Regions from separate parts of the Streptomyces sp. B5E4 genome, predicted to be linked through region 2. Evidence: riboswitches for the same ligand, from Rfam matches in the RefSeq annotation. Region 2 holds a riboswitch; each other region holds the start of a gene.
What was found. A riboswitch is a leader RNA that binds a small molecule or an ion and turns the genes downstream of it on or off. The one in region 2 is predicted to bind thiamine pyrophosphate.
Positions count from the first base shown of each region.

Region 1: it holds a riboswitch for thiamine pyrophosphate, as region 2 does, so the genes downstream of both, ABGA99_RS36315 (thiamine ABC transporter substrate-binding protein) here and thiC (phosphomethylpyrimidine synthase ThiC) in region 2, are expected to answer to the same signal.
Region 3: it holds a riboswitch for thiamine pyrophosphate, as region 2 does, so the genes downstream of both, thiO (glycine oxidase ThiO) here and thiC (phosphomethylpyrimidine synthase ThiC) in region 2, are expected to answer to the same signal.

Region 1 is NZ_JBDPMI010000061.1:931-10,234, reverse strand. It holds partial or broken gene ABGA99_RS36355 (hypothetical protein) at 1-55, opposite strand, end outside; gene rpsB (30S ribosomal protein S2) at 383-1,372, shown strand; gene tsf (translation elongation factor Ts) at 1,418-2,251, shown strand; gene pyrH (UMP kinase) at 2,524-3,315, shown strand; gene frr (ribosome recycling factor) at 3,414-3,971, shown strand; gene ABGA99_RS36330 (phosphatidate cytidylyltransferase) at 4,043-4,972, shown strand; gene ABGA99_RS36325 (hypothetical protein) at 5,081-5,380, shown strand; gene rlmN (23S rRNA (adenine(2503)-C(2))-methyltransferase RlmN) at 5,421-6,569, shown strand; TPP riboswitch at 6,584-6,694, shown strand; gene ABGA99_RS36315 (thiamine ABC transporter substrate-binding protein) at 6,732-7,790, shown strand; gene ABGA99_RS36310 (iron ABC transporter permease) at 7,877-9,304, shown strand, end outside.
Region 2 is NZ_JBDPMI010000033.1:63,314-73,201, forward strand. It holds gene ABGA99_RS30715 (winged helix-turn-helix transcriptional regulator) at 1-378, opposite strand, end outside; gene ABGA99_RS30720 (alpha/beta hydrolase) at 480-1,391, shown strand; gene ABGA99_RS30725 (VWA domain-containing protein) at 1,402-2,862, opposite strand; gene ABGA99_RS30730 (Repetin) at 3,156-3,773, shown strand; gene ABGA99_RS30735 (GNAT family N-acetyltransferase) at 3,922-4,680, opposite strand; gene ABGA99_RS30740 (DUF4240 domain-containing protein) at 5,010-5,585, shown strand; gene thiC (phosphomethylpyrimidine synthase ThiC) at 5,650-7,476, opposite strand; TPP riboswitch at 7,469-7,600, opposite strand; gene ABGA99_RS30750 (YibE/F family protein) at 7,674-9,170, shown strand; gene ABGA99_RS30755 (DUF5326 family protein) at 9,195-9,407, opposite strand; gene ABGA99_RS30760 (cupin domain-containing protein) at 9,545-9,862, opposite strand.
Region 3 is NZ_JBDPMI010000005.1:150,480-160,367, reverse strand. It holds gene ABGA99_RS09490 (NAD(P)/FAD-dependent oxidoreductase) at 321-1,868, shown strand; gene ABGA99_RS09485 (hypothetical protein) at 1,927-3,048, opposite strand; gene metF (methylenetetrahydrofolate reductase [NAD(P)H]) at 3,089-4,006, opposite strand; gene thiE (thiamine phosphate synthase) at 4,097-4,795, opposite strand; gene ABGA99_RS09470 (Rv2175c family DNA-binding protein) at 4,870-5,235, opposite strand; gene ABGA99_RS09465 (FAD-dependent oxidoreductase) at 5,356-6,654, opposite strand; TPP riboswitch at 6,743-6,853, shown strand; gene thiO (glycine oxidase ThiO) at 6,852-8,111, shown strand; gene thiS (sulfur carrier protein ThiS) at 8,108-8,356, shown strand; gene ABGA99_RS09450 (thiazole synthase) at 8,363-9,247, shown strand; gene pknB (Stk1 family PASTA domain-containing Ser/Thr kinase) at 9,416-9,888, shown strand, end outside.

The sequences.
Region 1 (9,304 bases), on a different contig from region 2:
ACCGCGCCGCGCGTCCCGCGACGCCGGCTGTGCGGGGTTCGCGTCGTCCGTTCATGGGGACAGCTTGGCGGGGGGCCGGGGTGCTCGGAGATCATGGACGGATTCTGTGGATAACCGGTCGGTTGTGGACAACCCGGGGCCGCGCTTCCCTGGGACAGCCGCCCGGGGACCGGGCTCCGTGGCGCAGGCGGGTGACGCCGTCCCGTACACTTCTGGTGGCGACCCGGCTCTCCGGGTCGACTTCGCACGCCCCGCCACCTGCCTGAAGGTGGCCGCGTCACTCGGTCCCCCGGCTCCCCGCCGGTGGGGCGGCGCGCAGGGGCGTCAGGAGCGGCGGCCGACCGGCTGCCGCGCACAACCGAGACACACGAGGAGTACGGCCATGGCCGTCGTCACGATGCGGGAGCTGCTGGAAAGCGGCGTCCACTTCGGGCACCAGACCCGCCGCTGGAACCCGAAGATGAAGCGCTTCATCTTCACCGAGCGCAACGGCATCTACATCATCGACCTCCTGCAGTCGCTGTCGTACATCGACCGCGCCTACGAGTTCGTGAAGGAGACCGTCGCGCACGGCGGCACCATCATGTTCGTGGGCACGAAGAAGCAGGCCCAGGAAGCCATCGCCGAGCAGGCCACCCGGGTCGGCATGCCGTATGTGAACCAGCGCTGGCTGGGCGGCATGCTCACCAACTTCTCCACGGTCCACAAGCGGCTGCAGCGCCTCAAGGAGCTCGAGGCGATCGACTTCGAGGACGTGGCCGCCTCCGGCCTCACCAAGAAGGAACTGCTCGTCCTCTCCCGCGAGAAGGCCAAGCTGGAGAAGACCCTCGGCGGCATCCGCGACATGCAGAAGGTGCCGAGCGCCGTCTGGATCGTGGACACGAAGAAGGAGCACATCGCCGTCGGCGAGGCGCGCAAGCTGCGCATCCCGGTCGTCGCGATCCTCGACACCAACTGCGACCCCGACGAGGTCGACTACAAGATCCCGGGCAACGACGACGCGATCCGCTCCGTCACGCTGCTGACCCGCGTCATCGCCGACGCCGTCGCCGAGGGTCTGATCGCCCGCTCCGGTGCCGCCACCGGTGACGAGAAGGCCGTCAAGACCGACGCCGAGCCGCTCGCCGAGTGGGAGCGCGACCTTCTCGCCGGCGAGAAGGACGGCAAGACGGCGCCGGCCACGCCGGCCGAGAAGACGGACGAGGCCGCCGCCGAGGCCGAGGTGCAGACCTCCGCCGAGACCGCCAAGGTCGCCGACGCCGAGCAGGCCGACGAGACCCCCGCCCCGGCCGCCGAGCAGGCCACCGAGGTCGCAGAGGCCACCGAGGCCACCGAGGTCGCGCAGCCCTCCGGCGACGCCCCGCAGGCCTGATCCGCCGATCCCAGTCACCCGTCGAGAAGAGAAAACCACCCAATCATGGCGAACTTCACCGCCGCCGACGTCAAGAAGCTCCGGGAGCTCACCGGCGCCGGCATGATGGACTGCAAGAAGGCGCTGGAAGAGGCCGAGGGCGACGTCGACAAGGCCGTGGAGCTGCTCCGCGTCAAGGGCCAGAAGGGCGTCGCCAAGCGTGAGGGCCGCTCCGCCGAGAACGGCGCCGTCGTCTCCGTGCTCGCCGACGACAACACCTCCGGCGTGCTGCTGGAGCTGAAGTGCGAGACCGACTTCGTCGCCAAGGGCGACAAGTTCGTCGCCGTCGCCAACGCGCTCGCGGAGCATGTCGCGGCCACCAAGCCGGCCGACCTGGAGGCGCTGCTCGCCTCCGAGATCGAGGGCAAGACCGTCCAGACGTACGTGGACGAGGCCAACGCCACCCTCGGCGAGAAGATCGTCCTCGACCGCTTCGCGAGCTTCGAGGGCGCCTACGTGGGCACGTACATGCACCGCACCTCGCCGGACCTGCCGCCGCAGGTCGGTGTGCTGGTCGAGCTGGACAAGGCCGACCCGCAGACCGCCAAGGAGGTGGCGCAGCACATCGCCGCCTTCGGCCCGCGCTGGCTGTCCCGCGAGGACGTCCCGGCGGACACGGTGGAGAACGAGCGCCGCGTCGCCGAGGCCACGTCCCGCGAGGAGGGCAAGCCGGAGGCCGCCCTGCCGAAGATCGTCGAGGGCCGTGTGAACGGCTTCTTCAAGGAGAACGTGCTGGTGGACCAGCCGTTCGCCAAGGACCCGAAGAAGTCGGTGCAGAAGGTGCTCGGCGAGGCGGGCGTGCAGGTGACCCGCTTCGCGCGCATCCGCGTCGGCGCCTGAGCGCCGGCGCCACCGTGCCGCCCGGCGCGCGTAAGCGCGACCGCACGGCACGTGCCGCGAGGTGATGCGCCGCACGGCGGGTCGCCACGGGGCACGGCGCGCACGGTGTGCGGCGAACGGCCACCGGCGCCGCTAGGGTCGGGTTGAGTTGTTGCGGGCCGGTGCGGGGGACCGCCGCCGGGCCGCGGAAGTGACGAGGAGGCCATTGCCGGGAACGGGTGAATGAGAACCCCACGGCGATGGCCTCCTTCGCATGCGCACGAGGAGACTTCATGAACGAGGACGCCGACGCGGACCACGGCCACCAGGAGAAGGCGGACAACGGCCACCACACGAAGAGGGACAGCTCGCGCTTCCTGCTGAAGCTGTCGGGCGAGGCGTTCTCCGGCGGCGGGGACCTCGGCGTCGACCCGGACGTCGTGCGCGCCATCGCCCGCGAGGTCGCGGCCGTCGTCCGCGACGGGTACGAGATCGCGGTGGTGATCGGCGGAGGCAACTTCTTCCGCGGCGCCGAACTGCAGCAGCGCGGCATGGACCGGGCCCGCTCCGACTACATGGGCATGCTCGGCACGGTCATGAACTGCCTTGCCCTGCAGGACTTCCTGGAGAAGGAGGGCATCGACTCCCGGGTGCAGACGGCGATCACGATGGGCCAGGTCGCCGAGCCGTACATCCCGCTGCGCGCCATCCGGCACATGCAGAAGGGCCGCGTGGTCATCTTCGGCGCCGGCATGGGCATGCCCTACTTCTCGACGGACACCACCGCCGCGCAGCGTGCCCTGGAGATCCACGCCGAGGCGCTGCTCATGGGCAAGAACGGCGTCGACGGGGTCTACGACGCCGACCCCAAGAAGAACCCCGACGCGGTGAAGTTCGACGCGCTCGGATACGGCGAGGTCATCACCCGTGACCTCAAGGTCGCCGACGCCACGGCCGTCACCCTGTGCCGCGACAACGAACTGCCCATCCTCGTCTTCGAGCTGCTGAAGGAGGGCAACATCGCCCGGGCGGTGCGGGGTGAGAAGATCGGTACGCTCGTGAGCGCGCACGGCAGCCGGGTCTGAGGGATGGACAACGGCCTGCCGGTCGGACACCGTGCAGGCATGGTACGGGCGGACGGGGGCACTCCCGTCCCGCTCACAGAAGAGACCAGGAGCCAGTGGTGATCGAAGAGACCCTCCTCGAAGCCGAGGAGAAGATGGAGAAGGCCGTCGTGGTCGCCAAGGAGGACCTCGCCGCGATCCGCACCGGGCGGGCCCATCCGGCGATGTTCAACAAGATCACGGCGGATTACTACGGGGCTCAGACCCCCATCAACCAACTGGCGTCGTTCTCGGTGCCGGAGCCGCGGATGGCGGTGGTGACACCGTTCGACAAGACCGCCCTGCGCAACATCGAGCAGGCGATCCGCGACTCCGACCTCGGCGTCAACCCCTCCAACGACGGCAACATCATCCGGGTGGTCTTCCCGCAGCTCACCGAGGAGCGCCGCAAGGAGTTCATCAAGGTCGCCAGGGCCAAGGGCGAGGACGCGCGGATCGCCATCCGCTCCGTGCGCCGCAAGGCCAAGGAGGCCATCGACAAGGCCGTCAAGGACGGCGAGATCGGTGAGGACGAGGGCCGCCGCGGCGAGAAGGAGCTCGACGACACCACCCACAAGTACGTGGCCCAGGTCGACGAGCTGCTCAAGCACAAGGAAGCAGAGCTGCTCGAGGTCTGATGAACGACTCCTCCAGGGGGGCCCCGGCGGGTCCCGTGTACGGCGGGGGTGAAAGGGCGCAGACTCCGCGCATGCCCATCGTGTCCGGCGACGCCCCTGCCGACGAACCCTCCCCAGGTCCCTCCGGGGGACCCGGCGTCCCGGGCGACGCCTCCGCCCCGCCGCCGCCCGCTCCCAAGCGGCGCCGCGGCGGCCGGGACCTCGGCGCGGCCATAGGCGTCGGGCTCGGCCTCGGCGCCATCGTGCTGGCCACGCTGTTCGTCGTGAAAGTGCTCTTCCTCGGCGTCATCGTCGTCGCCGTGGCGGTCGGGCTGTGGGAGCTGACGTCGCGGCTGGCGGAGTGCCGCGGCATCCGCACGCCGCTGGTGCCGCTGGCGCTCGGCGGCATCGCCATGGTCATCGCCGGGTACGCGCGCGGCGCCGAGGGCGCCGGGGCGGCACTCGCGCTCACCGCCCTCGCCGTCCCCGTCTGGCGGCTGACGCGCCCCGCGGAGGACTACCTCCGCGACGTCACCGCCGGCGTCTTCGCCGCGTTCTACGTGCCCTTCCTCGCGAGCTTCGTCGCGCTGATGCTCGCCGCGGACGACGACGGGCCGCAGCGGGTGCTGACGTTCCTGATCCTCACGGTGATCAGCGACACCGGCGCGTACGCCGTGGGCTACAAGTTCGGCCGCCACAAACTCGCCCCGCGCATCAGCCCCGGCAAGACCCGCGAGGGGCTGGGCGGCGCGCTGGCCTTCGCGATGGCGGCGGGCGCGGTGTGCATGGAACTGCTCATCGACGACGGCCGCTGGTGGCAGGGCCTCCTGCTGGGCGCCGCCGCAGCCGCCTCCGCGACGCTCGGGGACCTCGCCGAATCGATGATCAAACGCGACCTCGGCATCAAGGACATGGGCACGCTGCTCCCCGGCCACGGTGGGATCATGGACCGGCTGGACTCGCTGCTGCCGACGGCGCCGGTCGTGTGGCTGCTGATGGTGATCTTCGTCGGCGGGGGCTGACCGCCGCGTTCCCCCTGTGCGGTTTCGGCGAGGGCCGAAACATCTGTGAGCCGCGCCGGGCGGGTGGGCACGGTGGTGGCGGATGTCCGCGACCCAAGGGGGATTTCGATGAGGATCAAGCACACGGCGGCGCGCGCGACGGCGGTGGCCCTGCTGGCGACCGGGGGCGTGGCGGTGGGCACCGCCACGGCGGCGGCAGGCGACGGCCCCGGCGCACCCGGCGGCACCGTCGCGCCGCTCCTGGACTGGCAGGGCAGCGACAGGGCCGCACCCGCGGAACACGACTGGGGCGTCGCGCCCATGGGCGACGACCACGGGTCGCCGGGCGGCGGGGCGGCCCCCGTGGGCGACGGCCACGGCTCGCCCATCAGCGCGCTTGAGCGGGCGAATTCGGGCATTTGGGGTTAAGGCGGGCGGGGGTGAATCCGTCTGCGACACTGGTACGGCTATGCCGAAGCCAGGAGAGCTCACCTTCGCCGTCCCCCGTGGTGCCAAGAAGCCGCCGCGGCACCTAGCCGACCTCACCCCCGCCGAGCGCCGCGACGCCGTCGCCGAGCTGGGGGAGAAGCCGTTTCGTGCCACGCAGCTCTCGCGCCACTACTTCGCGCGCTACGCCACCGACCCGGCCGGCTGGACCGACGTGCCGGCCGGGTCCCGGGAGAAGCTCGCCGAAGGGCTGCTGCCCGAGCTGATGACCGTCGTACGGCATCTGAGCTGCGACGGCGACACCACCCGCAAGACCCTGTGGCGGCTCTTCGACGGCACGCTGGTCGAGTCGGTGCTCATGCGCTACCCCGACCGCGTCACCATGTGCATCTCCTCCCAGGCCGGGTGCGGCATGAACTGCCCGTTCTGCGCCACCGGCCAGGCCGGGCTGACCCGCAACCTGTCCACCGCCGAGATCGTCCACCAGATCGTCGACGGCATGCGCGCCCTGCGCGACGGCGAGGTCCCGGGGGGCACCGCCCGGGCCGAAGGCTCCGGGGGAGGCCCCGCGCGGCTGTCCAACATCGTCTTCATGGGCATGGGCGAGCCGCTGGCGAACTACAACCGCGTGCTGTCCGCCATCCGCCGCCTCACCGACCCCGAGCCCGAGGGCCTCGGGCTCTCCCAGCGCGGCATCACCGTCTCCACCGTCGGCCTCGTGCCCGCCATGCACCGCTTCGCCGACGAGGGCCTGAAGTGCCGCCTCGCCGTCTCCCTGCACGCGCCCGACGACGAGCTGCGCGACACCCTCGTGCCCGTCAACACCCGCTGGCAGGTCCGCGAGGTCCTCGACGCCGCCTGGGAGTACGCCGCCCGCTCCGGCCGCCGCGTCTCCATCGAGTACGCGCTGATCAGGGACATCAACGACCAGGCCTGGCGCGCCGACCTCCTCGGCCGCCTCCTCAAGGGCCGCCGCGCGCACGTCAACCTCATCCCGCTCAACCCCACGCCCGGCTCCAAGTGGACCGCCTCCCGGCCCGAGGACGAGCGGGCCTTCGTCGCCGCCCTGGAGGCCCACGGCGTGCCCGTGACCGTACGGGACACCCGCGGCCAGGAGATCGAAGGAGCCTGCGGGCAGCTCGCCGCCTCCGCGGCCGACGCACCAGCCTGATATCGTTCATTTGTACACACCGACAGGGGAGCGCTCGCAGCGCTGAGAGTGCGGCACCGTCCAGGCCGCAGACCCTCGAACCTCGCCCAGGTCATTCTGGGTAGGAAGTTCGGTCGAGACTCTGCTGCTGCCCGGGCTGCCCGCCGCCACGAAAGCAGCCCGATGAAGCGCATCGTCACCACCGCCTTGGCCGCGTCCCTCGCCCTGGGCCTGGCCGCCTGCGGCTCGGACTCCGGCGACGGATCCGGGTCAGGCCCGGACGGCAAGAGCGTCACCCTCGTCACCCACGACTCCTTCGCCGTCTCCGACGACGTCCTCAAGGCGTTCGAGAAACAGTCCGGGTACACGGTCGACATCCTCAAGGGCAAGGACGCCGGCTCCGCCGTCAACCAGGCCGTCCTGTCCAAGGACAACCCCCAGGGCGACGTCTTCTTCGGCATCGACAACACCCTCCTCTCCCGCGGCCTCGACAACGGGATCTTCACGCCGTACGAAGCGAAGGGGCTGGACCGCATACCCGGGGAACTCCAGCTCGACGCCGGCGAACACCGCGTCACCCCCGTCGACTACGGCGACGTGTGCGTCAACTACGACCGCGCGTACTTCGAGGAGAAGAACCTCGACCCGCCGCAGACCTTCGACGACCTCGCCGACCCCCGCTACCGGGACCTCCTCGTCACCGAGAACGCCGCCACCTCCTCCCCGGGCCTGGCCTTCCTCCTCGCCACCGCCGACGCGTACGGCGACGAGGGCTGGGAGGACTACTGGAGCCGGCTGCGGGACAACGGCGTCGAGGTCGTCGACGGCTGGGAGCAGGCGTACTACGAGCGCTTCTCCGGCGCCGGCAAGGGCGACAAGCCGCTCGTCGTCTCGTACGCCTCCAGCCCGCCCGTCCTCGACATGGAATCGCAGCCCGAGGAAGCCACCACCGGCGTGGCCACCGGCACCTGCTTCCGCCAGATCGAGTTCGCCGGGCTGCTCGCCAACGCCGGCAACACCGAAGGCGGCAAGGCCCTCATCGACTTCCTCATCGGCGAGCGGTTCCAGAAGGACATGCCGCTGCAGATGTTCGTCCACCCCGTGCGGGAGAACACCGAACTGCCCGAGGTCTTCACCCGCTACGGCGAGGAGATCGCCGACCCGCACACCCTCGACCCGGCGACCGTCGACGACAACCGGGAGCAGTGGATCAAGACGTGGACCTCGCTGGTCGTGAAGTAACCCGGGCCGCGGGACGCGGCAGGGGAGACACGGGAACGGGCGCCGGCCGCCGCCGGATACGCGGGGCGGCCGGACGGCTCGCGCTCATGGCCGTCCCCGCCGCGTTCTTCGCCGTCTTCTTCGCCTACCCCGTCGGCGCCATCGTCGCCCGCGGCCTGCGCGAGGGCGGCCGCTGGCAGTTCGGCCGCATCCCCGACGTCCTCGGCGACCCCGACATCCTCGGCGTCCTGTGGTTCACGCTCTGGCAGGCCGCCGCCTCCACGGGGCTCACCCTCGTCCTCGCGCTGCCCGCCGCGTACGTCTTCGCCCGCTTCGACTTCCCCGGCAAGCAACTGCTGCGCGCCCTGGTCACCGTGCCGTTCGTGATGCCCACCGTCGTCGTCGGCTCCGCGTTCCTCGCGCTCACCGGCCGCGGCGGCGTCCTCGACGGCTGGTGGGGCACCCGGCTGGACACCAGCGTGTGGGCCATCCTGCTGGCGCACGTCTTCTTCAACTTCGCCGTCGTCGTACGGACCGTCGGCGGCCTGTGGGCCCAGCTCGACCCCCGCCAGGAAGAAGCCGCCCGGGTCCTCGGCGCCGGCCGCCTCGCCGCCTGGCGGCACGTCACCCTGCCCGCGCTCGGGCCCGCCGTCGCCGCCGCGGCCCTCATGGTCTTCCTCTTCACCTTCACCTCCTTCGGGGTCGTCCAGATCCTCGGCGGTCCCGCCTACAGCACCCTCGAAGTGGAGATCTACCGGCAGACCGCGGACTTCCTCGACCTGCCCACCGCCGCGGTCCTCTCCCTCCTCCAACTCGCCGCCGTCGCCGCCGTCCTGGCCGTGCACGCCTGGACCGTACGCCGCCGGGAGACCGCGCTGCGCCTCGTCGACCCCGAGACCACCGCCCGCCGCCCCCGCGGCGCCGGCGAACGCGCCCTCCTCGGCGGCGTCGTCGCCGTCGTCGCCGTCCTGCTCCTCGCGCCGCTCGCCGTCCTCGTCGAACGCTCCTTCGCCACCCCGGACGGCCACGGCCTCGGCTTCTACTGCGCGCTGCAGGAGAGCGACGGCACCTTCGCCGTCCCGCCGCTGGAGGCCGTCGGCAACTCCCTCGCCTACGCCGCCGTCGCCACCGTCATCGCGGTCGCCGTCGGGGGCCTCGCCGCGGCCGCCGTCACCCGCCGCGCCGGGCCGCTCGTCCGCGGCTTCGACGCGCTGCTGATGCTGCCGCTGGGCACCTCCGCCGTCACCGTCGGGTTCGGCTTCCTCATCGCCCTCGACACCCCGCCGCTCGACCTCAGATCCTCCTGGATCCTCGTGCCGCTCGCGCAGGCGCTGGTCGGCGTCCCGTTCGTCGTACGGACCATGCTGCCCGTGCTGCGCGCCGTCGACGACCGGCTGCGGGAAGCCGCCGCCGTCCTCGGGGCGTCACCGCTGCGGGCCTGGCGGGAGGTCGACCTGCCGCTGGTGCGGCGGGCGGTGCTCGTCGCCGCCGGCTTCGCCTTCGCGGTCTCCCTCGGCGAGTTCGGGGCGACCGTC
Region 2 (9,888 bases):
CCCGAGCAGCACGGTGTCGGACGTCAGCACCCCCTCCAGGGGTATCACCGGCGAGCGCAGCCCCCACGTGCGCAGGGCGGCGAAGACCGGCTCCAGCTCGCTGCCCCACTCCGTCAGCTCGTACACCTTCGCCGACGCGGGCGGCGGCAGCGTACGGCGCGCGAGCACACCGAAGCGCTCCAGGTCGCACAGGCGTTGGGACAGCACGCTGGGCCCGACGCCGGGGAGCGCGGCCTGCAAGTCGGCGTAGCGGCGGGGGCCCAGGCGCAGCTCGCGCACGACGAGCAGCGCCCAGCGTTCCCCGATCATGTCGAGCGCGTGGGCGATCGGGCACGCCTGCCCGTACGTCCGCCTCTCGTCGCCGCTGCCCCTCGCCATCGCCGCTCTCCTCCCACGCTGCCGATTCTGCTACGAAAAACGTAGCACGAACTCCGAGAAATGTAGTAGCCTTCGGGAAAGCCAGGTGAGGGAGGCGGGTCATGAACGGCACGGCGGAAGTCCGGCCCGAGGCGGAGCGGTTGGTGCGCGTCGGGGAGGTCGAGATCTGTACGCAGACGTTCGGCGCGGCCGAGGATCCGCCGATCTTGCTGATCGGAGGCGCGGAGGCGTCGATGGACTGGTGGGAGGACGGCTTCTGCTCACGCCTGGCCGCGGCCGGGCGGTACGTTGTCCGCTTCGATACGCGCGATACGGGCCGGTCCACGACGTTCCCGGTCGGGGCGCCGACGTACGGCGGCGAGGATCTGATCGCCGACGTGGTCGGGTTGCTCGACGCACTCGGCCTCGACTCCGCGCACCTCGTGGGCGTCTCCATGGGCGGCGGCATGGCCCAGGCCATCGCGGCGCGCTTCCCCGGCCGGGTGGCCTCGTTGACGTTGATCGCCACGAGCCCCAACGGGCCGGGCGGGCCCGACCGCCCCGAGTTGCCGCCGATGAGCGACGAGCTGGCCCGGAAGTTCGCGGAGCCCCAGCCGGGGCCGGACTGGTCCGATCGCGAGTCGGTCCTCGCGCACTTCCTCGCCGGTGAACGCACCTTCGCCGGCGCCATCCCGGTGGACGAGCAGCGTGTACGGCGCGTGGCCGGGCGGGCTTTCGACCGCAGTCCCGCCCCCGCCGCGGCCGCCAACCACTGGCTGCTCGACGACGGAAAGGAGCCGGCCGCGCTGTCCCTCGGCGACATCACCGCGCCGACCCTCGTGCTCCACGGCACGCGCGACCCGCTGTTCCCCTACGCGCACGGCGAGGCGCTGGCCCGCGAGATTCCGGGAGCCAGGCTCGTACCGCTGCAGGGTATGGGCCACCAGATGCCACCCCCGGAGCTGTGGGACACGGTCATAGCCGCGCTCGTCCCGCACACCGGCGCGGCGGGTCGGAGTCGCGGGCGGGGGTGAGACCGAAGGGTCAGAGGATGCGGGCGCGGCGGGCGGCGGTGATCCAGCCGGGGAACTGGGAGAGGAGGCGGTCGTAGAGCTGCGGATCGGGGAGTCCGCTGATGTCGTCGACGGCGAAGAACCCGACGTTGTCCACGCGGCGGCCAACGAGGCTGTCGAACCGCTCCAGTACGCCGTAGTCGGAGGCGCCCAGCCCCACGAACTGCCAGAAGATCGGCTCCTCGACCGCTTCGCGCAGCTCGCGCTCGATCTCGGCGTTGCGGTAGACGCCGCCGTCGGAGAAGAACAGCACGAGTGTCGGATCGGGGGCAGGGTTCTCGCGGACGTAGGCGCGGACTTCGGCGATGACCTTCTGTTCTTCGTTCTGGATACCGACCGTCCGCATGTCGATCTGGCCGTTCTCCAGGCCCTTGCGCTTCTTGCGGGGGCGGAAGAGGGCAAGCTGCCCGACGCGTACGTGCAGTCGTAGCCACTCGGGGAGATCCCCCAGGAGAAGGTCCGGGAGCCGGGCCGGATGGGAGGCGAAGGTCCACGCCTGCATGGCCCCGTCGTCGTCCAACTCCGCGGCGACAGCGGCCATGCGCTCGACGACATCGGCGACGACGCCTTGGGCGTAGAGGCGGGTCATGGAGCCGGAGGCGTCCAGGACGATGATGACGCGCGCGGAGATGTCGGCGGCCCCGTGCTTGCGCAGGGTGATGGCCACCTGCTCCTTGCGGAGCGACAGCCGCTTGCGCATGTCGACGGGCAGGTGCTCCTCGCCCTTGACCAGCCGCGGCCCGCCGGACGCGGCGGGTGCCGGGGCGGGGGCGGGCGACGTGCCGGGTGCCGCGGGCGCGGGCGGGGGTGCCGCCGGGGCTGCGGGCTGAGGTGCCGCCGGCGACGGTGCCGGGGAGGCCGGAGGCGCGGGTGGTGCGGTGGGGGAGGGAGGGGGCGGGGAATCGTCGACCGTGATACCGAAGTCGGTGGCCAGGCCGGCGAGCCCCGAGGCGTAGCCCTGGCCCACGGCGCGGAACTTCCAGCGGTCGCTGCGCAGGTACAGCTCGCCGCCGACGAACGCCGTCTCGGTCGTGGCCTCCATGTCGAAGCGGGCCAGTTCGGCGCCCGTTCCTGCGTCCAGGAGCCGCAGCGACAGCCCGGGCACCTGGCCGAAGGTGCCGCCGTCGGCCGAGGCGCACAGGACGACCCGTTCGATGCCCGGCCCCAGCGAGGTCAGCAGCACCTCGACGGAGTCGGTGTAACGGCCGCCCGCCTGCTGCTTGCCGAGGTGCGTGACCGCCTGGGAGGTGTGCTGCGGCTGGTTGTAGAAGACGAAGTCGCCGTCGTCCCGGACCCGGCCGGCCGCGGTGAGCAGCAGAGCCGAGGCGTCGACGTCGGGTACGCCGGCTCCTTCGGACCAGGAGAGTTCGGCGCGTACCGCGGGGGCGTCGACGGGCAGGTTGGCGCCTTTGGCGAGCGGTCCGGTGGCCATGGAATCGGTCCCTCTCCGATGCGGTCGGGCTGCGGCTGCGGTGACGTGCGGCGCACGCCCCGTGGTTCCGTCGGGAACTCCCGGCGCCGCGGCCGGGTTCCGCGGCCGGTGGCCGGAAGCCTGCCCTGGTCAGGTACAGCGTGTCATGCCGGGGAGGTAGCCGGGCCGGGTGGTGGGGCAGACCACGGGGGTACGCCGCTTGCCGCCGCGGGCTGACGCGGCGGGCCCCCGCCGCGGGCGAGGCTGCTGGCACCCGGATCGTCCGGGGCAACAGCCCTTGGGGAGCAGTTCTCTTGCGCTACGTACGCAGCAACCGCCTTCGTGTCGTCGCCCTCTCCGCCGCCCTGCTCGCGACGGCCACCGCCGGCACCGCCGCCGCGGCCGGCGACGGCAGCACCGACGACCGCGCCACCCGGGGCGCCGAAAGCACCCAGAGCGCCCCGAGCCCCCGGAGCGCCGACCGCGGGGAGCGGCCCGCCGCCTCCCTGACCGGTACCGCGAAGCTCACCCGGTCGCTCGGCGACGACATCACGTTCTCCTTCGACGCCCGCCTCGCCGCGCAGCACAACGACAACCCCCGCAAGGCAACGGGCACGTTCCGCTTCAGCCACTACCTCGGCGGCGAGGGCGCGTGGGCGGAGGCCGACGTCGACTGTCTCGTCACCGGCGGCAAGGTCGCCGTCGTCTCCGGTGTCATCACCGACACCGACCTCCCGGGCGCGAAGGGCCTGCGCGTCGGCGTCACCGTCCACGACCAGGGCCGCCACGACCGGCTCGGCTACAGCTGGGCGGGCACGGGCAGCCCGGTGGAGGACAAGGACCTGGCGCCGTGCGTGAGTTCGGCGCCGTTCGAGAAGGTCAAGCGCGGCACCGGCGATTTCCGGGTCCAGCCCTGGCAGCCGGAGCTCTGAACCGCGGAGTTCCGACGTCGCCCCCGCCCACGACGACTTCGTCGCCCCGGTCGAGCCGGTGGCCCGGCGGGCGGGCCACGACGGTGTGCTCGACCCCCGGGGCGGGTACCTGCAGCTGATGCGCCCGCCCCGGGCGTGAACACCCCCGTCAGCCGGGCAGGGAGACGTACAGGCGGGTGCCGCCGGGGCGGTAGCCGACGCGCGTGTACGTGCCGCGGGAGCCCGCGCCGGAGTACTCCAGCCACACCGATCCGGCCCCGCGGCCGAACATCGCCGCCGTCAGCGCCGCCGTCACCGCCGCCGCGACTCCGCGGCGCCGGTGCGCGGGGCGGGTGCCGACGCCGGCGAGTTCGGCGGTGTCCTCGGCCGGCGGCGAGCACGTCGCGCCGCCGGCGCAGCCGCCGTCCCCGGCCCGTACGAAACGCACCTCCCCGCCGTCCTCCCCCAGCCGCCGCAGCCGCGCCGCGCCCTCGGCCGACGCGGCGAACGCGCCGCCGAACGCCTCGGCGAGCGCCGCGTCCAGCGCCCGGAACTCCGCGTCGGTGGCGGGGGTCTCCACCGTCGGCCCGTTGCCGCGCGGGAGGGGATCGGTGTAGGTGTCCGGGGTGCAGACGAGGTACTCGTGCACGGCCTCCGTGCCGAATCCCGCCGCCCGCAGCGCCGCCGCCACCCGGGGCGCGGCCTGCGGCGCGAACTCCAGCCGCGGCAGCAGCCCCCGCTCCCGGAACGCGCCTATGAGGGCGGCGACGTCGCCGGGGGTGGGGGCGGTGCCGGGCAGCGGGGTCGCGTAGTTGAGGTAGGGGCTGTCGGTGTCGACGGCGAAACCGGCGACGAAGCCGCCGGTCTCGACGACGTCGGGGCGGCGGCGGAGATGGGCGACGGCGAAGTTCTGGACCTGCTTGTCCAGGGGGGTGGCCACGGTGGTATCGACCTCACGAAGTCTCTGACGTGCGGATACGGAAGAGAGCGTGGGGCCGCCGTACGGGACGGGCGGGTCCGGCGGATCGAGCGGGCGGCTCCGCTACCAAAACGGGCGGGCCACTCGGCGCCGACGGCGGCCGCTGACGGGCGCCGGGATCAAAGGCTTCGTTCCTCACCGTGAGTGCGCCGGCGGGCGGCCGGCGGAGGCGTCCGCGAGCGCGCGGACGGCGGCCAATGTCCCATGCCGGCTGCCCCCATGCAACGCCTTTCCGGGATGAGACCGGAATGTCAGCGGGGGGTGCCACAGTACGGGCCATGGACATCGATCGGTTCTGGCACCTCGTCGAATCGGCGCGCTCCTCCGCGGCGGCGGACGGCGTGCCCTTCGACGAGGCGCTCGTGGGACTCCTCGCGGGGCTCACCCGGCGGGAGATCCTGGAGTACGCGGAGCGGTTCGGCGAGGTGCACGGTGCCCTGTACCGCTGGGACGTGTGGGCGGCCGCGTATCTCATCGGAGGGGGCTGCTCGGACGACAGTTTCATGGACTTCCGCGCCGGGGTGATATCCCTCGGCCGCGAGTGGTACGAGCGCGTGGTGGCCGCGCCGGACAGCCTTGCCGAGCACCCGGACGTCGCCGAGGCCGCGCGGGATTACCGGGACGAGATCCTGTTCCAGGAGGAGGTCAACTACGCGGCGGGCGCCGCCTTCGAGCGGCTGACGGGGAGCAGGGACGCCTTCCACGAGGCGTGGGCGGAGTACCGGCCGGCGGACGGCGAGGGCGCCGCGGCGCATGACATGGGGGAGGACTTCGACTTCGACGACGACAGGGAGATGCAGAAGCGCCTGCCGCGCCTGGCGCGCCTGTACCTGGGGGCGGCCGACCGGGCGTAGCCGGCGGTACGCCGCGCCTGGCCGGAGCCTTCGGACAGCGCTCCGGCCAGGTCTGGGGCCGGGGTCAGTCCGCGAGGGGGAGGTAGACGCGGTTGCCCGCGTCTGCGAACTCCCTGGACTTCTCCAGCATGCCGCGTTCGATCTCCTCGGCGCTCAGCTCCACCGAGTCGTCGGAGCCGAAGCGTTCCGTGATGCTCCTGCTGATCTTCATCGAGCAGAATTTAGGGCCGCACATCGAGCAGAAGTGCGCCGTCTTCGCCGGCTCCGCCGGCAGTGTGGCGTCGTGGAACTCGCGGGCCGTGTCCGGGTCGAGGGCCAGGTTGAACTGGTCCTCCCAGCGGAACTCGAAGCGGGCGTCCGACAGGGCGTCGTCCCAGTCCTGGGCGCCCGGGTGGCCCTTGGCGAGGTCCGCGGCGTGGGCGGCGATCTTGTACGTGATCACGCCGGTCTTGACGTCGTCGCGGTCCGGGAGGCCCAGGTGTTCCTTCGGCGTGACGTAGCAGAGCATCGCCGTGCCCCACCAGGCGATCATCGCCGCGCCGATGCCGGAGGTGATGTGGTCGTAGGCCGGCGCGATGTCGGTGGCCAGGGGGCCGAGCGTGTAGAACGGGGCTTCTTCGCAGATCTCCTGCTGGAGGTCCACGTTCTCCTTGATCTTGTGCATCGGGACGTGTCCCGGGCCCTCGATCATGGTCTGCACGCCGTGGGACTTCGCGATCCGGTTCAGCTCGCCGAGCGTGCGCAGCTCCGCGAACTGCGCCTCGTCGTTGGCGTCCGCGATCGAGCCGGGCCGCAGGCCGTCGCCGAGGGAGAACGTCACGTCGTACGAGGCGAGGATCTCGCACAGCTCGTCGAAGTGGGTGTAGAGGAACGACTCCTGGTGGTGGGCCAGGCACCAGGCGGCCATGATGGAGCCGCCGCGGGAGACGATGCCCGTCTTGCGGCGGGCGGTGAGCGGGACGTAGCGCAGCAGGACGCCGGCGTGGACGGTCATGTAGTCGACGCCCTGCTCGCACTGTTCGAGGACGGTGTCCTTGTAGACGTCCCAGCTCAGTTCCTCGGCCCGGCCGTCGACCTTCTCCAGCGCCTGGTAGAGCGGCACGGTGCCGATGGGGACGGGGGAGTTGCGCAGGATCCACTCGCGGGTGGTGTGGATGTTGCGGCCGGTGGACAGGTCCATGACCGTGTCGGCGCCCCAGCGGGTGGCCCACGTCATCTTCTCCACCTCCTTCTCGATGGAGGAGGTGACGGCCGAGTTGCCGATGTTGGCGTTGACCTTCACCAGGAAGTTCTTCCCGATGATCATCGGTTCGGACTCGGGGTGGTTGACGTTCGCGGGGAGCACGGCGCGGCCGGCCGCGATCTCGTCGCGGACGAAGGCGGGCTCGACGCGCTCGCGCAGTGCGACGAACTCCATCTCGGCGGTGATCTCCCCGCGTCTGGCGTACGCGAGTTGGGTGACCGCCGCGCCGCGGGCGCGCCGCGGCTGGCGCGGGCGGCCGGGGAAGACGGCGTCGAGGTTGCGCAGGCCGCCGCGGGGCGAGGTGTGTTTGAGGCCGTCGTCCTCGGGGCGGGGCGGGCGGCCCGGGTACTCCTCGGTGTCGCCGCGGGCGATGATCCAGTTGTCGCGCAGCGGGGTGAGCCCGCGGCGTACCTCGGTGTCGATGGTCGGGTCGGTGTACGGCCCGGACGTGTCGTACAGCGTCACGTCCTGGCCGTTCGTGAGGTGCACGCGCCGCACCGGGACCCTGATGTCGGGCCGTGCGGGGTGCTCGATGTGGTCCTTGTGCCAGCCGATCGCGGTGGATTCCGCCGACTTCGCGGAATCCGCGGACGCCGCGGACTTCGCGGAGTCCCCGGTGGCGGGCGTACGTGCATCCGAAACGGTCATGGAGACCCACTCCCTACGCCGGCATTACCCGGTAACAGGTTCGGCGGTCGGCGCAGCTTGGGTCCGGATCCGGATCCGTCAGCGCCCTCTCAGCCCGGTGCTCCGAGCTCCCGCGGTGTGCAGTTCGCCGACCACGCTAACCGCTGCACGCACCGGTACGAAAGAGGGCCCCGCGCCGCTCCTGCGATGATCGGGCCGTGACTGATTCGCACGGCCACGGCCACCACCACGGCCACGGCCATACCCACGGCGCCCAGGACCCGCCCGCCTCGCACCGGCTGCGTACGGTGATCGCCGCGGTGCTCGTCCCGTTCGCGCTGGCGGTGCTCGCCGGGCTGATCGCGCTGTGGCCGGGCGGTGAACCGGCGGGCGAGCGCAGCGGCATCGGCTTCGACCAGGAGCGGCAGCGGGCGAAGGTCACGAAGGTCGAGGAAGTGAAGTGCGCGGACGTGGGCGCGCAGATCCAGGAGCAGGGGCCGCCGGCCGGCGGTGGCGATCCGGACGAGCCGCGGCCGGACGAGGACGCGGTGTGCGAGCAGGCGACGATCGAGGTGACGTCGGGCAAGCACGCCGGGCGGACCTTCACGGAGATCGTCGCGCCGGATGCGTCCCGGCGGTACGACGTGGGGCAGGAACTCGTCGTCTCCTACTCGCCGAAGGCGCCGCGTGAGCTGCAGTACGCCGTCTCCGACGTGGTACGGACCGTGCCGATGGCGGCGCTGGCGCTGGTGTTCGCGGGGGCGGTGGTCCTCGTCGGGCGGATGCGCGGGCTGGCGGCGCTCGCGGCGCTGGCGGTGAGCTTCGCCATCCTGATCCTGTTCATTCTGCCGGCGATCCTCGACGGGTCGAATCCGCTGGTGGTGGCGGTGGTCGGCGGCAGCGCCATCATGCTGATCGCGCTCTATCTGTGTCACGGCTTCAACGCGCGTACGTCGGTGGCCGCCCTCGGCACGCTGACGTCGCTGCTGCTGATCGGGCTGCTGGGCTCGCTGTTCATCGGCTGGTCGAAACTGACCGGGAACACCGACGACTTCACCGGGCTCATCCACACCCAGTACCCGGACATCGACATGAGCGGGCTGCTGCTCGCGGGGGTGCTGATCGGGTCGCTCGGGGTGCTCGACGACGTGACGGTGACGCAGGCGTCCGCGGTATGGGAGCTGCGGCAGGCCGATCCGTCGGCGCCGTGGCGGAAGCTGTACGCGTCGGCGATGCGGATCGGGCGCGATCACATCGCGTCGGTGGTGAACACGCTGGTCCTGGCGTACGCGGGGGCGGCGCTGCCGCTGCTGCTGCTCTTCACGATCGCCGACCAGGGCGTCGGCACGGTGGCGACGAGCGAGTTCGTCGCCGAGGAGATCGTACGGACCCTCGTGGGCAGCATCGGGCTGGTCGCCTCGGTGCCGCTGACGACGGGGCTCGCGGCGCTCGTCGTCTCCGCCGACCGCCGCCACGGGGCGGGGCCGGTGCCGGGCGGGGGCACGGGACCGGGTGCCGGGATGGCACCGGGGCCGGGGACCGGCGTGGGACCGGGGCCGGGGACCGGCATGGGACCGGGACCGGGTGCCCCTGCAGGACCGGGAGCCGTTTCCGGGCCGGGTGCCTGGGCGGGCACGGGCTCCGGCGCTGCCGCGGCTCCTCCCGAGGGCCGCTCCCGCCGCCGGGGCGGCGGCGGACGGCGGCGCCGGAGGTAGCGCCGGAGACGAGGGGGCGGTCGGCTACCAGTCGTTCTTCGACGACGACGCGGTCATGAACTTCCGCACCAGGAAGATCGCACCGGCGATCAGCGCCGCGGCCAGCAGCACCTTGAAGAGCAGGCCGATGATGAAGCCGACCAGCGCCATGATCAGGCTGCCGAAGACCACCAGCACGATCGCCGGGATCAGCACCCACGTCACCCACCACGGCAGTCCCGCGGTGATCTCTTTCACGGACACGGTCATTCCTCCTCCGGTACGCCGGGGTTGTCCCGGTGCCTTCGATGCTAGGACGCCGCACGGGCGGATGGGAGTGCCCCCTGCCCCGGTCCACCCCGGAACGAACCCCGAGGCGACCCTGAGGGACTGATTCACGCCTCGGGTGGAGAGAAGACCACCAGAACCCGGAGATCCTCGGTGATGTGGTGGAAACGATGCGGCACGCCCGCGGGCACATAGACGACGCAGCCCCTGCCGACCTGCAGGGTTTCGTCGCCGACTGTGACGGAGCCGCGACCGCTCATGATCACGTAGACCTCGTCCTGGCGGTGGGGCTGCTGCGGATCGGGCGCTCCGGCGTCCAGCGCGTAGAGGCCCACCGACATGTTCCGCTCGCGCACGAACTGCAGGTACGCTCCGTCGTTCGCACGGCGCTCCGCCTCCAGATCGTCCAGCCGGAATGCCTTCATCGTGCTCCGCCCTCCGCGTCCATGGT
Region 3 (9,888 bases), on a different contig from region 2:
GGGCGCCCGGCGAAACGGGCGCTGCCCCGGCGCGAAGCGATCCCCCGTCGCTCCACCACCGGGACAGCTTCCCCCCATTTCCCCCGTCCCCCCTCGTGGGCCGGCAGCGGGGTCCCGTTCCGCCACCCCGTGTCGGCGGTCCGTGGCCCCGTACTGCGTCCGTCCCACGTCCCTCACTTTGCCGTTTGTGCAGGTCGGGGCCCATCCGCTCGGATACTCAAGCAGGTGTCTGAGTACGTGTACTCACGGCTGAGTACGCACCCCCAGCCCCACCGCTCCCGCCTGCGGGCCCGTGCGGGGCGCGGGATAAAGTCCGGGCCATGGCAGAGATCGCGGTAGTCGGGGCGGGCATGGGCGCCATGGCCGCCTCCGCGCGGCTGGCCCTCGCGGGCCACCGGGTGACGGTCCACGAGCGCTCCGGCACCCACGGCGGCGGCGTACGGCGGCTGGAGCGCGACGGCTTCGGCTTCGACACCGGCCCCGGGCTGCTCCACCTCCCCGCCGTCTACCGCGACCTGTTCCTCAAGACCGGCCGGCGGAAGCTGGAGAAGTGCGTGGACCTGGTGCCGGTGGACCCGGCCGAGCGGCACGTCTTCCCCGACGGCACCGCCGCCACCTTGCCCAACGCCTCCCGCGCGGGCGTGGTAGCGGCCCTCGACGCCGCCGCGGGACCGGGCGCGGGCGAGGCGTGGACCGCCCTGCTCGACCGGGGCCGCCGGGTCTGGGAGGCCGCCCGCCGGCCGCTCGTCGAGGAGCCCCTGCCCGCCGACCCGCGCGCGCTGGCCGCCGACCTCTACCCCGTGCCCCCGCCGCCCGCCGGGCGCGGGCTGCTGCGCCGCCTGCGCGGCCCCCGCCCGCCCGCCCGGCCCGCCACCGTGGCCGACGTCGGCGCGGGCGAGCTGGGCCCGTACCCCGCGCTGGGGACGATGCTCGCGCAGCACGCGCTGGCCTACGGGTTCGACCCGCGGCACGCACCGGCGGGTGCGGCGATGCTGCCGTACGTGCAGGAGACCTTCGGCGGCTGGTACGTGCTGGGGGGCATGCGGGCGCTGGCGGACGCGCTGTACGAGCGGTGCCTGGAGCGCAGGATCGAGTTCGCCTTCGGCGCGGAGGTGGTCGCGGTCCGGGTGGGCGGGGACGGCCGGGCCGCGGGCGTCGAACTGGCCGGCGGCGGGCGGACGGACGCCGGCGCGGTGATCGCCGGGGTGCCGCGGGCCCGGCTGGCGGAGCTGGCGCCCGGCGCGTACGAGGACGGCGGGGCCCCGGCGACGACGCGGGCCGTACCGGCGCGGATGACCGTGTGCCTGGCGCTGCGCGGCGCGCGGGACGGCGACGCCGTGCACCGTACCGTCGTGCACTCCCCGGATCCCGCGCGCGAACTGGCCTGGATCTTCGACGGCGAGCAGCCCGGGACCGACGTGGTGCCCACCGTCACCGTGCTGCGCCCCGACGACCCCGCGCTGCGCCCGGACGCGGAGCACGAGGCCGTGACGCTGACCGCCGTCGTCCCGGCCGGGGCGTGGGCGGCCGAGGGCGGGGAGAAGGCCGCGGAGGCGTTCGCGGACCGGATGGTGGCCGCGGCCGGGCGCGCGGTGCCGGGGCTGGCGGAGCGGGTGCTGTGGCGCGCGGTGCGGACGCCCGCGGACACCGCCGCCGAGACGGGCGCCCCGGGGGGCGCGGTGCCGGGGCCCGCGCTGGCGGGGGCCGGGGGCGCGTATCTGCCGCTGCCGAACGCCACGGCCGTGCCGGGTCTCTACGCGGTCGGCGGGTGGTCGCACCCGGGCGGCGGCCTGGCACACGCGGGGATGTCGGGGGCCCTGGTCGCCGGGCTGATCATGGAGGGCGCGGACTTCCGCGGCTCCCGCTGACGGGTCGCCGGGGCGGGTGGCCGGGGCCGGTGGCCCGCAGGGGGTGGGCCGACGGGGGTCAGTAGCGGTACTGCTGCTGCTCGTAGCCGGGGTAGCCCTGCTGCTGCGCGTACGGGTCCTCGGCGCCGAGCGGGTCCGCGTCGCGCTGCTGGGGCATCCAGACGCTCTCGGCCGCCGTCCCGTAGTTCTCCTGGCCGTAGGCCGGCTGCTGGCCGGTGTCGTAGCCCTCGGGGTACTGCTGGGGGTACTGCTGCTGGTCGTAGCCGGGGTAGCCGGCGCCGCCCGTGTCGTACTGCTGCCCGCCGCCCTGCGTGGAGTCGTAGTACGGCGGCGGGGCCGGGGCGGCGTACTCCGTGCCGCTGTAGGGGTCCGCGTAGCCGCCGGGGGCGGGGGCGGACGCGTCGTACCCGGCGTACTGGTGCTCGGTGCCGTAGCCGCCGGCGTCCGGGTATATCTGCTGGTCCTGCCCGTAACCGTTCGTCCCGGCGCCGTTCGTGGCGTAGCCCCCGGCCTCGTAGCCGGAGGTGGTCGCGTGGCTGCCGGTGTCGTAGGCCGAGGTCGTGGCGTGGCTGCCGGTGTCGTACGCGGACGTGGTGGCGTAGCTGCCGGAGTCGTAGGCGGAGGTGGTCGCGTAGCTGCCGGAGTCGTAGCCGGCGCCGTTCCCGTTGCCGTACGCGTCGTAGCCGCCCGCGTACGTCTGCTGCCCGGGGGCGGCGCCCGCGGGGGCCTGCTCGTCGCCGAAGGGCGAGAACTGCGAGGTCTGTTCCTGCGCCGCGGGCGGGGGCGGCGCGTGCTCCGGCTCGTACGCGGGGTAGGCGGCTCCGCGCTCCGGGGGCGGCGGCGCCTGGCGGCCGTCGTACGCGGCCGCGTCGTACCCCTGCGCGTCGTACCCGCCGTCGTAGTCCTCGTGCTCCCCTCGCTTGTTCACCGCCCAGCCGTCGGAGTAGCCGCTGCGGTAGGAGAACGTGACCTTGGTCTGTCCGACCCCGAACGCCACCACGCCCAGCCCGATCACGACGGCCGAGGGCATGAGCACGCCGAGCACCACGCAGAGGAAGCCGACGAAGGCCAGCGCGCGCCAGCGCAGCGGGGCCTTGTACTGCATCAGCACTTCCCACAGCAGCCACAGCGAGATCACGCCGAACGCGGCATAGAGGGCCAACCAAGCCAAGTCGCCCATCACGTGCCTCTCTTCCGCCCCCGCTTGGTGGTGCCTGCCCTCAGGATCGCCGGTGCAGTCCGAGGTTCTGGTAGATCTCCAGCGTTGCCGTGGAGTGGTTCAGCGTAATGAAGTGCAGTCCGGGGATTCCCTCGGACAGCAACCGCTCGCACATGTCCGTGGCGTACTCGATGCCAATGGAGCGTACCGCGGCCCGGTCCTCCTCGACCGCGAGAACCCGATCCGCCAGCTCCGGCGGGAACGTGGCCCCGCTCAGCTCGGCGAACCGCTGGATCTGCCGGGCGTTGGTGACCGGCATGATCTCCGGGATGATCGGCGTCGTGCAGCCCGCGGCGGCCACCCGGTCACGCAGCCGCAGGTAGTCGTCGACGTGGAAGAACATCTGGGTGATCGCGTAGTCCGCGCCCGCGCGGCACTTGTCGACGAAGTGCCGGATGTCGGTGTCCCAGTCCGTGGACCGGGGGTGCCGCTCGGGGAAGGCGGCCACGCCGACGCAGAAGTCGCCCGACTCCTTGATCAGCCGGACCAGATCCGCGGCGTACGCCACCCCCCGCGGGTGCGCGACCCACTCCCCCATCGGGTCGCCCGGGGGGTCGCCGCGGACCGCGAGCATGTTGCGGATGCCGGCGTCCGCGTACTGGCCGATGACGTTGCGGAGTTCGGCGACGGAGTGGTCGACCGCGGTGAGGTGCGCCACGGGCGTGAGCGTGGTGTCGGTGGCGATGCGCTCGGTGGCGCGGACGGTGCCCTCGCGGGACGAGCCGCCGGCGCCGTACGTCACGGAGACGAAGGTCGGCTGTACGGCCTCGATGCGCCGTACGGCGTTCCAGAGGGTCCGCTCGCCCTTGTCGGTTTTCGGGGCGGCGAACTCGAACGAAAACGACTGCTTGCCGGACGCGAGCAGTTCACGAACAGTGACTGCGCGATCATTCCTGGTCGAAGCGATGCCGGTGGCCATACGCGGCAGGTTAACCGCCGGTCACCTCCGGACCCAAGACGGCCAGCTCAATTGCCTGGGCAGGACCCGGTGCCGCGGGCGCCCCCGCGCCTACCGGACGTCACCGTTCCGGGCCGCGCGCAGCCGTCGTACGAACGCACCCGCCGCAGCTCCGGGGTCCTCCGCGGCGGTGAGGGCGCGGACGACGACGACGCGCCGGGCGCCGGCCGCCAGGACCTCGTCGAGGTTTCCGAGGTCGATTCCGCCGATGGCGAACCACGGGCGGTCGGTGCCGAGCCCCGCCGCATACCGGACGAGACCGAGGCCGGCCGCGGGGCGTCCGGCCTTGGTGGGGGTGGGCCAGCACGGGCCGGTGCAGAAGTAGTCGACGCCTGGCTCCTCGGCCGCGGCCCGGGTCTCCGCCTCGGCGTGGGTGGAGCGGCCGATCAGCACGTCGTTCGGCCCGGCACCCAGGAGGGCGCGGGCGGCGGGCACGGGCAGGTCGCCCTGGCCCAGGTGCAGCACGTCGGCGCCGGCGGCGTGCGCCACGTCGGCGCGGTCGTTGACCGCGAGCAGCCGGCCGTGCCGGCGGCAGGCGTCGGCGAACACCTCCAGGTGCGCCAGCTCCTCGCGCGCCTCCATGCCCTTGTCGCGCAGTTGGACGATGTCCACGCCGGCGGCCAGCACGGCGTCCAGGAACTCGGGCAGGTCGCCCTGGCGGGTACGGGCGTCCGTGCACAGATAGAGCTGCGCGGCGCCGAGCCGTGCGCGGGCGTCCACGGTGGCACCGGCGGCGGTTCCGGCCGTCATACGGCGCTCCCCCCTCGTACGGTCTCGTACGGTCGCGGGGCCGGACCCGCGGGTGCGCGCCCGGCCCCGCGAGGTTACACAGCCAGTGCCTGCGCCCTGCGCTTGACCTCCGTCCCGCGGTTCTCGCGCAGCGCCTGCGCGGGAGTCCCCGGGAGCGAGGGGTCGGGGGTGAACAGCCACTCCAGCGCCTCCGCGTCGCTGAAGCCGTCGTCCTTGAGCAGCGTCAGGGTGCCGGTGAGGCCCTTGACGACCTTCCCCTCGCCGATGAACTCGGCGGGCACCTGCAGCGTCTTGTTCTCACCCCGCCGCACCGCGATCAGCTGGCCTTCCCTGACCAACTGCCGCACGCGGGTCACCTCGACGTCGAGCTTCTCCGCGATGTCGGGAAGGGTGAGCCAGGAGGGGACGAGAGCATCGATCTTCGCATCAATCTCGGTCACCCCCCCAGCCTGCCATCTCGGGCGGCCTGTCGGTACAGGGCAGCGCCAAAGGGAGGCATATCACCGCGAAGTATCCCCGGATTCGGGGAAAGCGGCGCGGTGCTCGGCGCGCCGCGGACATCACAGCACGGCTGATTTCAGCGGTACGGCCGCGTCGGCGGCCCGCTCGCGGTCCAGCGCGGCGCCGGCATGGATCAGCTTGCGCCCCTGGGTGAGGTCCCGCGGCCGGCCGACGGCCAACAGCGCGATGAGCCGGCCGGCGCGCAGCCAGCACACCGACCACGAGGAACCCTGCGGGTCGCCGCGCCACAGCAGCTCGTCGCCGTCCGTGTGGTGGCCGACGTACTGCACGAAGCGGCCGAACTGCTCGGACCAGAAATACGGCACCGGGTCGTACACCCCGCCCGGCGCCCCCGCGATGTCCGCCGCGACCGTCGTCGGGCCCTGGAGGGCGTTGTCCCAGTGGTGGATCAGCAGCCGCTCACCGTAGCGCGCGGACGGGAAGGACGCGCAGTCGCCGACGGCCCAGACCCCGGGCACGTTCGTACGCAGCCGCTCGTCGGCCCGCACCGCCCCGTCGTCACCCAGCTCGACGCCGGAGCCGGCGAGCCAGGCCGTGGCCGGGTGGGCGCCGATGCCGACGACGACGGCGTCGGCGGTCAGCTCCGTGCCGTCGTCGAGGACCACCGCGACCGGCCCCTCCTCGCCCGGGCTCTCGACGCGCTCCACCCGGCGCCCCGTCAGCAGCCGGGCACCGCTCTCCTCGTACCACGTGGCCATCGGCGCCGCGACCGCCGCGGGCAGCGCGGCCGCCAGCGGATGCCCCGCGGCCTCCACGACCGTCACCTCGCAGCCCTGCTCGCGCGCCGCGGTGGTCAGCTCCGCGCCGATCCAGCCCGCGCCGACCACCAGGATCCGGCTGCGCCGCACGAGCACCGCGCGCAGCCGCGCCGCGTCGTCGAGGGTGCGCAGCAGGTGCACGCCGGGCGTGGCGCCGGCCCGGGCACCGGGCAGCGGGACGGGCGCCGCGCCGGTGGCGAGGACCAGGTTCCCGTACGGAACGGGCCCGGCGTCCGTCTCCAGCACCCGCCGCGCGGTGTCCAGCCGGTCGGCGTGCAGCCCCAGCCGGAGCCCGATGCCGTACTCCGCGAAGTCCACCTCGAACGCCGAGCCCTCCGCCTTGCCCAGCAGCACCGCCTTCGACAGCGGCGGCCGGTCGTACGGGTCGTGCGGCTCCGCGCCGACGAGGGTGACGGTGCCCGCGTAGCCCTGCTCGCGCAGCGCCACGGCGGTCTGCACGCCGGCCATGCCGGCGCCGACGACGACGGTGCCCGCGGTGGGGTCCGCGGCACTGCTGGGGCGGCTGGCGGCCCGGCCGGCGGGGCCGCGCTCCGGTTCGGCGTCGGTCACACCGATCACTTTATGCCGCGCCCGTCGCCCGCCGCTCGTGCCGGGCCCGCTCGCGAGGCTCCCTTACAGCGGCCGGGCGTACGGAGTTAGGGTGACCGGGAAGACTCGCGGGAGCCCGGCGCACCGGGCTGAGAGGGGGGCTGGCGGCCCCCGACCGTACGAACCTGATCCGGGTCATGCCGGCGAAGGGAGGGGCGAACGCGCCCATGCAGCCACGCGACACACCCCCGACAGAACCCACCACGACACCGGCGGCGGGCCCAACCGGCGCGCCGCGCACGGCCGATGCCGCCTACGACGTCCTCGTCGTCGGCGGCGGCGTCATCGGCCTGGTCACCGCCTGGCAGGCGGCCCGCCGCGGGCTGGCCACCGCCGTCGCCGACCCGGCCCCCGGCGGCGGCGCCGCGCAGGTCGCGGCCGGGATGCTGGCCGCCGTCACCGAACTGCACTACGGCGAGGAAGCGCTGCTGGCGCTCAACCTGGCCGCCGCGGAGCGCTATCCGGCGTTCGCGGCCGAGCTGGCGGAGGCGTCCGGCCAGGACATCGGCTACCGCCGCTGCGGCGCGCTGTCCGTCGCCCTCGACGCGGACGACCGCGCCCAACTGCGCGAACTGCACGGCTTCCAGCAGCGGCTGGGGCTCTCCGCGCAGTGGCTCAGCGGCAGCGAGTGCCGCCGGCTGGAGCCCATGCTCGCGCCCGGAGTACGCGGCGGGCTGCGCGTCGACGGCGACCACCAGACGGACCCGCGGCTGCTGACCGCGGCGCTGGTCACCGCCTGCGAGCGGGCCGGGGTCGCCTTCCACCGCAGCCTCGCGGTCCGGCTGCGGATCGCCGGCGCGGGCGCGGGCGCGGACGAGCGGGCGGCGGGCGCGGAGCTGGCGGACGGCACCCGGATCGCCGCCGGGCAGACGGTGCTCGCCGCGGGCAGCCGCAGCGGCGGCCTGGTGGGGGTGCCGGAGGCGGTACGGCCGCCGGTGCGGCCGGTGAAGGGGCAGGTGCTGCGGCTGCGGATGCCCGGCGCCGGGACGCCCTTCCTGTCCCGTACGGTACGGGCCGTGGTGCGCGGCAGCAGCGTGTACCTGGTGCCGCGGGAGAGCGGTGAGCTGGTCGTCGGCGCCACCAGCGAGGAGCTGGGCTGGGACACCACGGTCACCGCGGGCGGCGTGTACGAGCTGCTGCGCGACGCCCACGAGCTGCTGCCCGGGCTGACGGAGCTGCCGCTCGTGGAGACCGGCGCCGGGCTGCGCCCCGGCTCCCCCGACAACGCGCCGCTGCTGGGCCCCACCGCCCTGGCGGGGCTGCACCTGGCCACCGGCCACTACCGCAACGGGGTGCTCCTCACCCCGGTCACCGGCGACGCGCTCGCCGCCGTCCTCACCGGCGGCGAACTCCCCGAGGTGGCCCGCCCGTTCGCGGCCACCCGGTTCGGCACCACGCACCAGCGGCACGAAGGGCGGCACGCATGACCGAGGACGCCACGCAGACCCGTACGGACGCCCGTACCGACTCCCCGACCATCACCGTCAACGGCGCACCGCGCCGGATCGCCGCGGGCCTCACCCTCGACGCCCTCGTCGCCACCCTCACCAGCGCGCCCCGCGGCGTCGCCGCCGCCGTCAACGAGGACGTCGTACCGCGCGGGAGCTGGCCCACCACCACCCTCGGCGACGGCGACCGCGTCGAGATCCTGACCCCGGTCCAGGGAGGCTGACCCACCGTGAACAGCACCGCCACCGCCCCCGCAGGGGTGACAGACACCACAGATCCCACTGCCGCCGACCCCCTCACCATCGCCGGCGTCCGCTTCTCCTCCCGCCTCATCATGGGCACCGGCGGCGCGAGCAGCCTGGAGAGCATGGAGCGCGCCCTCCTCGCCTCCGGCACCGAGCTGACCACCGTCGCGATGCGCCGCATCGACCCCGGCGTGCACGGCTCCGTACTCGACGTGCTGCGCCGCCACGGCATCCGCGTGCTGCCGAACACCGCCGGCTGCTTCACCGCGGGCGAGGCCGTCCTCACCGCCCGGCTGGCCCGCGAGGCGCTCGGCACGGACTGGGTGAAGCTGGAGGTCATCGCCGACGAACGCACCCTGCTGCCCGACCCCGTCGAGCTGCTGGCCGCCGCCGAGACGCTCGTCGACGACGGCTTCACCGTGCTCCCGTACACCAACGACGACCCCGTGCTCGCCCGCAAGCTGGAGGACGCCGGCTGCGCCGCCGTGATGCCGCTGGGCTCCCCCATCGGCTCCGGGCTCGGCATCCGCAACCCGCACAACTTCCAGCTCATCACCGAGGCCGCCGGGGTGCCCGTCATCCTCGACGCCGGCGCCGGCACCGCCTCCGACGCCGCACAGGCGATGGAGCTGGGCTGCGACGCGGTGATGCTGGCGTCCGCGGTGACCCGGGCGCAGGAACCGGTGCTGATGGCGGAGGCGATGCGGTACGCGATCGCCGCGGGCCGGCTCGCCGCGCGCGCGGGGCGCATCCCGCGCCGGCACTTCGCGCGGGCGTCGTCCCCGGCGGCCGGCGTGGCGGAGCTGGGCCCGGGCTCCGGCCCGGACGGAGGGCCGGGGCCGGACCCGGAGCGGCCCGCGTTCGCGTGAACTCCCCGGCCCCGTACCGGCCCCCGCGCGGCCCGCCGTACCGGCACGCCATCGGGAACGTACTGCAGCACAACGGTGACGGGAACGCGTCCCTCACCTCGTAGACTGCGCTTCGTGGACACGACTCTGGACCCGTCCCCCCATCCGCCGGGAGGGTGGGGCGACCCCATGGTCGGGCAGACGCTCGACGGGCGCTACCGCGTCGACGCACGCATCGCCGCCGGCGGCATGGCCACGGTCTACCGCGCGCTGGACACCCGGCTCGACCGGGTGCTCGCCGTCAAGGTCATGCACCCGTCGCTCGCCGCCGACGCCTCCTTCGTCCAGCGGTTCATCCTGGAGGCCAAGTCGGTCGCCGGCCTCGCCCACCCGAACGTCGTGGGCGTCTACGACCAGGGCACCGACGGCCCGCACGTCTTCCTGGCCATGGAGTACGTCCCGGGCTGCACCCTGCGCGACGTGCTGAACGACCGCGGCGCGCTCCAGCCGCGGGCCGCGCTGGACATCCTGGAGCCCGTGCTCGCCGCGCTCGGCGCCGCGCACCGGGCCGGATTCGTCCACCGCGACATGAAGCCGGAGAACGTCCTCATCGGCGACGACGGCCGCGTCAAGGTCGCCGACTTCGGGCTCGTCCGCGCCGT